DNA from 3 places in the Jeotgalibacillus aurantiacus genome. Region 1 is predicted to be linked to each of the others. Evidence: predicted binding sites of a transcription regulator. Region 1 holds the regulator's gene; each other region holds the start of a gene.
What was found. The regulator CtsR, encoded in region 1, represses protease genes until heat stress. The targets are predictions, from matches to a motif close to ATGGTCAATAAAGGTCAAACA.
Positions count from the first base shown of each region.

Region 1 (2,275 bases):
TCTTCAATAAAATCAGTCTAGTGATGACAGCGAAGAGGTCACACCCGTTCCCATGCCGAACACGGAAGTTAAGCTCTTCAGCGCCGATGGTAGTTGGGGGTTTCCCCCTGTGAGAGTAGGACGTCGCTAGGCACTTAAAAAGCCTGTAACTCAATGGATGAGTTACAGGCTTTTTTGTGTTGTTTTTGCAGAGGTGTGCAGAATGTGGAGTAAAGTATATCAAATAAATGAAGAAGTGGATCGAATAAGAGCAGAAGTATGAAGAATAAAGGGGTAAAGGTATAGAATTTCGAGCTAGTTTAGAGAAAGGAAAAAGACTTTCAGTTACTCAACTGCATTCAGTGCTCCCGAGCTTCGCCGGGATGTTTATGGAGGTATACAGAATAGAGAATAAAGTGTATCGAATAAACGGAAAAGTATACAGAATAAGAGCAAAAGTGTGTTGAATGAAGAGCAAAGTGTGTAGAATTCCGAGCTGGTTTTAAAGAAAACCCAGCTCTTTAAGTTACCAAAGTGCATTCAGTGCCCCCGAGCTTCGCCGGAATGTTTCCAGAGGTATACAGAATAAGAAACAAAGTGTGTAGAATAAACGGGAAAGGATATCGAATAAGATCAATGCTATGAAGAATAGACAAGATCGTGAACTGAATCCCAAATCTACATTATAAAAACACCTCAAAGGCTGTCGAATCTCCTGCAATAATCGTCGAACGTTTGCCCCGCCAGCGCTGCAGTCAATCAATTGCAGTCCTTCATCTTACTGTTGTATAATCATAGTCAAAGATAGTCAAAGTCAAGGTGGAGGAGGTGGCTTGATGAAAAATATCACAGATGTCATTGAAAACTATCTGAAACAGGTTTTAGATGGAAGTGGCAGTGAAATAGTTGAAATAAAGAGAAGTGAGATTGCTGAGAAATTTTCCTGTGTTCCGTCTCAGATCAATTATGTGATGAAGACGCGGTTTACGGTGGAACGGGGTTATCTCGTTGAGAGTAAACGCGGAGGCGGAGGGTATATACGCATTATTAAGGTAAAAACGCATGGCCGTTCTGAGTTGATTGATCAGATTTTAAATATTCTTCAGCCGTCTGTTTCGCAGTCGATGGCGGAGGATGTTGTGTTCAGGCTGATTGATGAGGAATGTATTTCGAAGCGGGAGGCAAAGCTGATGCTGAGTGCAATGGACCGGACGACGCTGAATGTGCCTTTGCCGTTGCGGGATGAAGTGCGCGGCCGCATTCTGACAGCCATGCTGATGACGTTAAAATTTCAATAGGTCGCGGGGTGATCAAGATGTTATGTCAGGAATGTCAGGAGAGACCTGCTTCTGTGCATTTTACAAAAGTGATGAATGGGCAGAAGACGGAGGTTCATTTGTGTGACAGCTGTGCCCAGGATAAGGGTGAAGCGTTTATGTCAGATGACAGTGCTTTTTCATTTAATAACTTATTGGCAGGTTTATTGAATGTGTCGCCGGTCATGCAGCCGAGTCAGCCGCAAAAGCCGGAGCGTGAGCCTGTGAAATGCAGTCACTGTCAGATGACGTTTCAGCAGTTTTTGAAAATCGGGAAGTTTGGCTGTCCGTCGTGTTATGAGTCGTTCAGAGATGAACTGCCGCCGATTTTAAAAAGATTGCATAGTGGAAATACGACGCATCACGGAAAGCTTCCTGAGAGACAGGGAGGCACGATTCATTTGAAGCGGAAGGTGACGGAGCTTCGTGCTGAGTTGAAGTCTTTGATCGAGGAAGAGGAGTTTGAACGGGCTGCGACGGTTCGGGATCAGATTCGCGTGATGGAAAAAGAGATTCACGGTGAGGGAGGCAGTCCGTCATGAGTTTGGAAAAATTTTTGAATCAGGCTGTCAGCTCGTGGATGAATGAGGAGGGTCCATCCTCTGAGATTGTCTTATCGACCCGGATTCGTTTAGCGAGAAATCACCGTAAGTATGCTTTCCCGACTGTATTTACAAAAGAGGAAGCGCGTGCTGTGGCTGAGGAAGTGAGCGCAGCTGTTCATAAAGCGGATGAAAGACTTGAAGTGCTGAAAATGGAAGAGCTTCAGGGACTTGAAAAACGGGTGCTGGTGGAAAAGCATCTGATCAGTCCGAATCTGGCGGAGGATTCAGGCGCTTCGGCTGTCTGGCTGTCAGATGACGAAGAGATCAGCATTATGGTTAATGAAGAGGATCATTTGCGGATTCAGTGTCTGTTTCCGGGGCTCCAGTTGAAGGAAGCGCTGAGTAAGGCGCTGCAGCTTGATGATGCGATTGAGC
Region 1 covers NZ_JACNMS010000008.1:73,107-75,381, reverse strand. Annotated here, with positions in the region: rRNA gene rrf (5S ribosomal RNA) at 17-132, shown strand; gene H7968_RS17195 (CtsR family transcriptional regulator) at 816-1,277, shown strand; gene H7968_RS17190 (UvrB/UvrC motif-containing protein) at 1,295-1,837, shown strand; gene H7968_RS17185 (protein arginine kinase) at 1,834-2,275, shown strand, end outside.

Region 2 (2,275 bases), on a different contig from region 1:
ATACGATCGGCCCAACAACGAGACAGTAGATCGCAAAATAGATCAGGTTTCCTTTAGCCATAATGTTCATGAACCACTTCAGCGAAAAATAGGAAGCGACGAGTGATCCAAGAAATGCTAATAAATATGGGAACCACAGTTCTGCGATATTATCATCGGAAAGGAAATCAGACAAACTCAGAACGGTCCCGCCTAAACTTACCGGAATAAATAACAGGAATGAGTAACGAAGTGCCGTTTCCTGATGAATACCTCTGGCCATCGCCGCGACAATAGTCGCCCCGCTTCGGCTAATCCCGGGAATCAGCGCTACCGCCTGTGCAAAACCGATAATGACAGCATCCTTCATGGTCATCCCGTTTTCCCCGCGTTTTCCGCGAAGGTTACGAATTAAAAATAGGGCAATCCCTGTAACCATCAGCGTGATTGCAACGGTTTGAGGGCTTGATAAACGTGAGATGTCATCATCGAAAAGAACACCGATCAAACCGGCAGGAATCGTACCGACAATAAGGAAAATAATAAAGTTGAACTCTGTTTTATCTTCCGGATTTTTTGTTTTGATATACCCGAGGCCTCTTACAATCAGTCTTGCAATGTCATTGCGGTAAATAATCAATACAGCAATTAAGGAAGCTGAATTGACCAGCAATTCAAAAGTAAATGAGTTTCCCTCGATCTCAACACCAAGAAAATACTGAGCGAGTAGAAGATGTCCACTCGAAGAAATCGGAATCGGTTCTGTTAACCCTTGAAACAGACCTAAAAATAGAAATTTTAAGATGATCCACAACTGTTCAATATCCATAAAATCCTCCACATTCTTTCGTCACATGGTATTTATTTAACCACCGAAAACACCTGATGTAAAGCGAATCTTCTTTACAATTTAATGAAAAACATGCTACGATACAGTAAAGGTCAAAAAAGGTCAAAGGAGTGTCGGGATGAAACTTGAACAGATGACATACAGCGTTCAGGAAGCGTTTGTCGGTGCAAAAGAAATAGCTGAAAACCGTCGTCATTCTTCTGTTGAAATAGAGCATGTTTTAACTGCAATGCTGAACAACAATGATTTTGCCAATCAGATTTTAGAAAAATCGGGGCTGGATACTGCAGAATTCAATCTTTTTCTTCAACAAAGAATTGATTCATTCTCGACGATCCATGCAGATCAGTACAACCCTGTTATCTCAAATGATATTGCGAAATGGCTGAAGCACTCAGAAGAGTTTATGAAAGGATTTCAGGATGAATTCCTTTCTATAGAACATCTGTTACTGGGTCTAATGAAACTTTCGAGCCAGCCAGCCGTATCTTATTTATCAAAACAAAACGTTAAAGAGACAGAACTTAAAACGGTTATAGATGAAATAAGAGGAGGGAGACGCGTGACAACACAAAATCCTGAGCTTCAATACGAAGCGCTTACCAAATATGGACGGGATCTGGTGGAAGAAGTGAAGAAAGGGAAAATGGATCCGGTCATCGGACGGGATGCTGAAATCAGACATGTCATCCGGATCCTTTCGAGAAAAACAAAAAACAACCCGGTTTTAATCGGAGAGCCTGGTGTTGGAAAGACAGCGATTGTCGAAGGGCTTGCTCAGCGGATCGTCAGAAAAGATGTTCCGGAAGGCTTAAAAGACAAGATTGTATTTGAACTTGATATGAGCGCGCTGGTTGCCGGTGCCAAGTTCCGCGGCGAATTCGAAGAAAGACTGAAAGCGGTCCTTGCTGAGGTAAAGAAAAGTAATGGTCAAATCATCTTATTTATCGATGAACTTCACACCATCGTTGGTGCCGGAAAAACAGAAGGTGCAATGGACGCTGGAAATATGCTGAAGCCAATGCTAGCAAGAGGTGAAATTCACTGTATCGGTGCCACAACGTTAAATGAGCACCGTCAGTATATTGAAAAGGACCCTGCACTTGAAAGAAGATTTCAGCAGGTGCTTGTCCAGGAGCCGGATGAAGAGGATACAATCTCTATTTTAAGAGGATTGAAAGAGCGTTTTGAACTTCATCATGGTGTGACGATTCACGACAGAGCACTTGTAGCTGCTGCGAAATTATCAGAGCGTTACATTACAGACCGTTTTCTTCCGGATAAAGCGATCGATCTGATTGATGAAGCATGTGCCATGATCCGTACAGAAATCGACTCCATGCCACAGGAACTGGATGAAGCATTACGCCGGATCATGCAGCTTGAAATTGAGGAAGCGGCACTTGATAAAGAAGAGGATCTGGCAAGTATGGAAAGACTCAATAT
Region 2 covers NZ_JACNMS010000002.1:804,619-806,893, reverse strand. Annotated here, with positions in the region: gene H7968_RS08770 (undecaprenyl-diphosphate phosphatase) at 1-808, opposite strand, end outside; gene clpB (ATP-dependent chaperone ClpB) at 948-2,275, shown strand, end outside.
Region 2: a site for CtsR is predicted at 918-938, ahead of clpB (ATP-dependent chaperone ClpB). Genes of this name have one in related genera too.

Region 3 (2,275 bases), on a different contig from region 1:
AACTGATTCACTCAGTAGTCTTGTGACCTCATCAGTAACCACAGGTGGACCTTCTTCCAAAGAAGCTAAGAGAAGCGTAATATTTACAGGATTACTTGTAGTCACTGAGTATCCACTTAACTCACCAGCACTATCCATATTCGCAATCAAATTATGATCTTCAAGTCGAATGTTAAAACCAGTATCATCCTCATTAACTTCTAGCGTATCAACATCGTATTTCATCTTTTCTGCCAAAGCGATCACATCAACAGGAACGTCTGGCAATGATGCTGCTGTTTCTGATTCAGCAGTAGATGTTTCAGTTTCCCCAGAACAAGCTACTAATGTAAACGAAAGCAACAACAAAATTAAACCTCGTTTCATAACGAAAACCCCCTTTATGTATTTACCAATAGTATACATTAATAGAGGTGGATTAGTTTCAGTTTCTTCTATATAAATGTCAATGCAATTGAACAGCTATATTTGTGTAGTGCAATGTGTAGTAAAACTTTAAAACCAAAGCTATAAAATAAAAATGTTCCCTTGACATGTAGTCAAAAGAACATTGATTTAACAACGTTTTGATGTAATTTCATTTCATCAAAATCATATCAAAATTGTTACCAAACGCCCTCGAAGGGAATCGAACCCCTATCTCAAGAACCGGAATCTTGCGTCATATCCATTAAACTACGAGGGCAAGATACGCTGTGTTAAGCGCGCTTTTCTATTATAATCGAGCGTATGGATGAATGCAAGGGCGTATTTAAAAACGATTTGGCATCGATAAAACTTGTTAAACGTATGCTGGAATGGGTATGATGAAAGAAGAACAAAAGGTTGAATCGATTTGTTTGACCTTTTTTGACCATCATTGTATGATTGTCAGTACATACTTACCAGTAACACCAACATTACCTTTTTGAAGGAGGATTTTCACATGAATCTAATTCCTACAGTTATTGAACAGACAAACCGCGGTGAACGTGCATATGACATTTACTCACGTCTGTTAAAAGACCGGATCGTTATGCTTGGAAGTGCCATTGATGATAATGTGGCGAACTCCATTGTATCCCAGCTTCTTTTCCTTGAAGCGGATAACCCTGAAAAGGATATTTATCTTTACATCAACAGCCCGGGTGGAAGCATCACGTCTGGTATGGCGATTTATGATACGATGCAGTTCATTAAGCCAAAGGTACACACAATCTGTATCGGTATGGCAGCATCTATGGGTGCATTCCTTCTTGCGGCGGGTGAAAAGGGTCACCGTTATGCCCTTCCAAACGCAGAAGTCATGATTCACCAGCCACTTGGCGGTGCACAGGGTCAGGCAACGGAAATCGATATCGCTGCAAAGCGTATCCTGTTCCTGCGTGACAAGCTGAACAGCATTCTGGCAGAGCGTACAGGCCAGGATATCGAAACGATTGCCCGTGATACTGAGCGTGATAACTTCATGACAGCAGAGCGCGCGAAGGAATATGGTCTGATTGATCAGATCATGGACCGCAATAAGCTTGCTGAAAAATAAGATTTGACTTTAAAACTGCTGCAGCACTCTTCGTGAGTACTGCAGCAGTTTTTTTGTTATATCAATCTATGGAATGATTCAATTGGGTGCAATGGGATATGCATTGTTCAGAAATTAAATTTTAAAATGATTATTTGTCATAATCGGTTTATTTTATGTGCTGATTCAGGAAACAAAATACAGCGATTTTTGGTTAAAAGCAGATTCCCCTCATTGTTTTTCCTCTTGAAATCAGCTTCGCACAGCCTCTCATAAACTCATCCAAAATAAAATTCATATTTATAGATCCTCAGCATATAGATAAAGAATGGACTCATCACTCTATTACAAATAAATACATAATTATTATATTACTGTAACATGTATTGTAAATGTATGTTTTATCTGAGAGGATAAGCCGGATGGAGGGATTTCAACATTATGAAAAATTCAGACAGTCTTAATTATTTCCGTCCTGTTGTCACGGTTCTTGGATTCGACTATCAGGTGGCATTCGAAGAGTTTCGGGACTACTACTCAATCTCAGTTGAGTTTAAAGAAAATCATACGATTACGATCCCCGGCTTTGATTTAGAAGAGATGATGGAGCAGCTTAAGCGCTGCATTCAAACTTATATAGAAGAAGATGAGTAAACCATTTGCCTTTCCTTTCAATAGGAAGGGCTTTTTTATTTTCAGGAGCAGTGCCTTTTATCACTAACCTCACAAACTTTTCGCGGACCTCACGAATTGTTGCCGGCAGCTCACGAACTC
Region 3 covers NZ_JACNMS010000007.1:120,138-122,412, reverse strand. Annotated here, with positions in the region: gene H7968_RS16725 (hypothetical protein) at 1-366, opposite strand, end outside; tRNA gene H7968_RS16720 (tRNA-Arg) at 614-685, opposite strand; gene clpP (ATP-dependent Clp endopeptidase proteolytic subunit ClpP) at 926-1,522, shown strand; gene H7968_RS16710 (hypothetical protein) at 1,943-2,155, shown strand.
Region 3: a site for CtsR is predicted at 837-857, ahead of clpP (ATP-dependent Clp endopeptidase proteolytic subunit ClpP). Genes of this name have one in related genera too.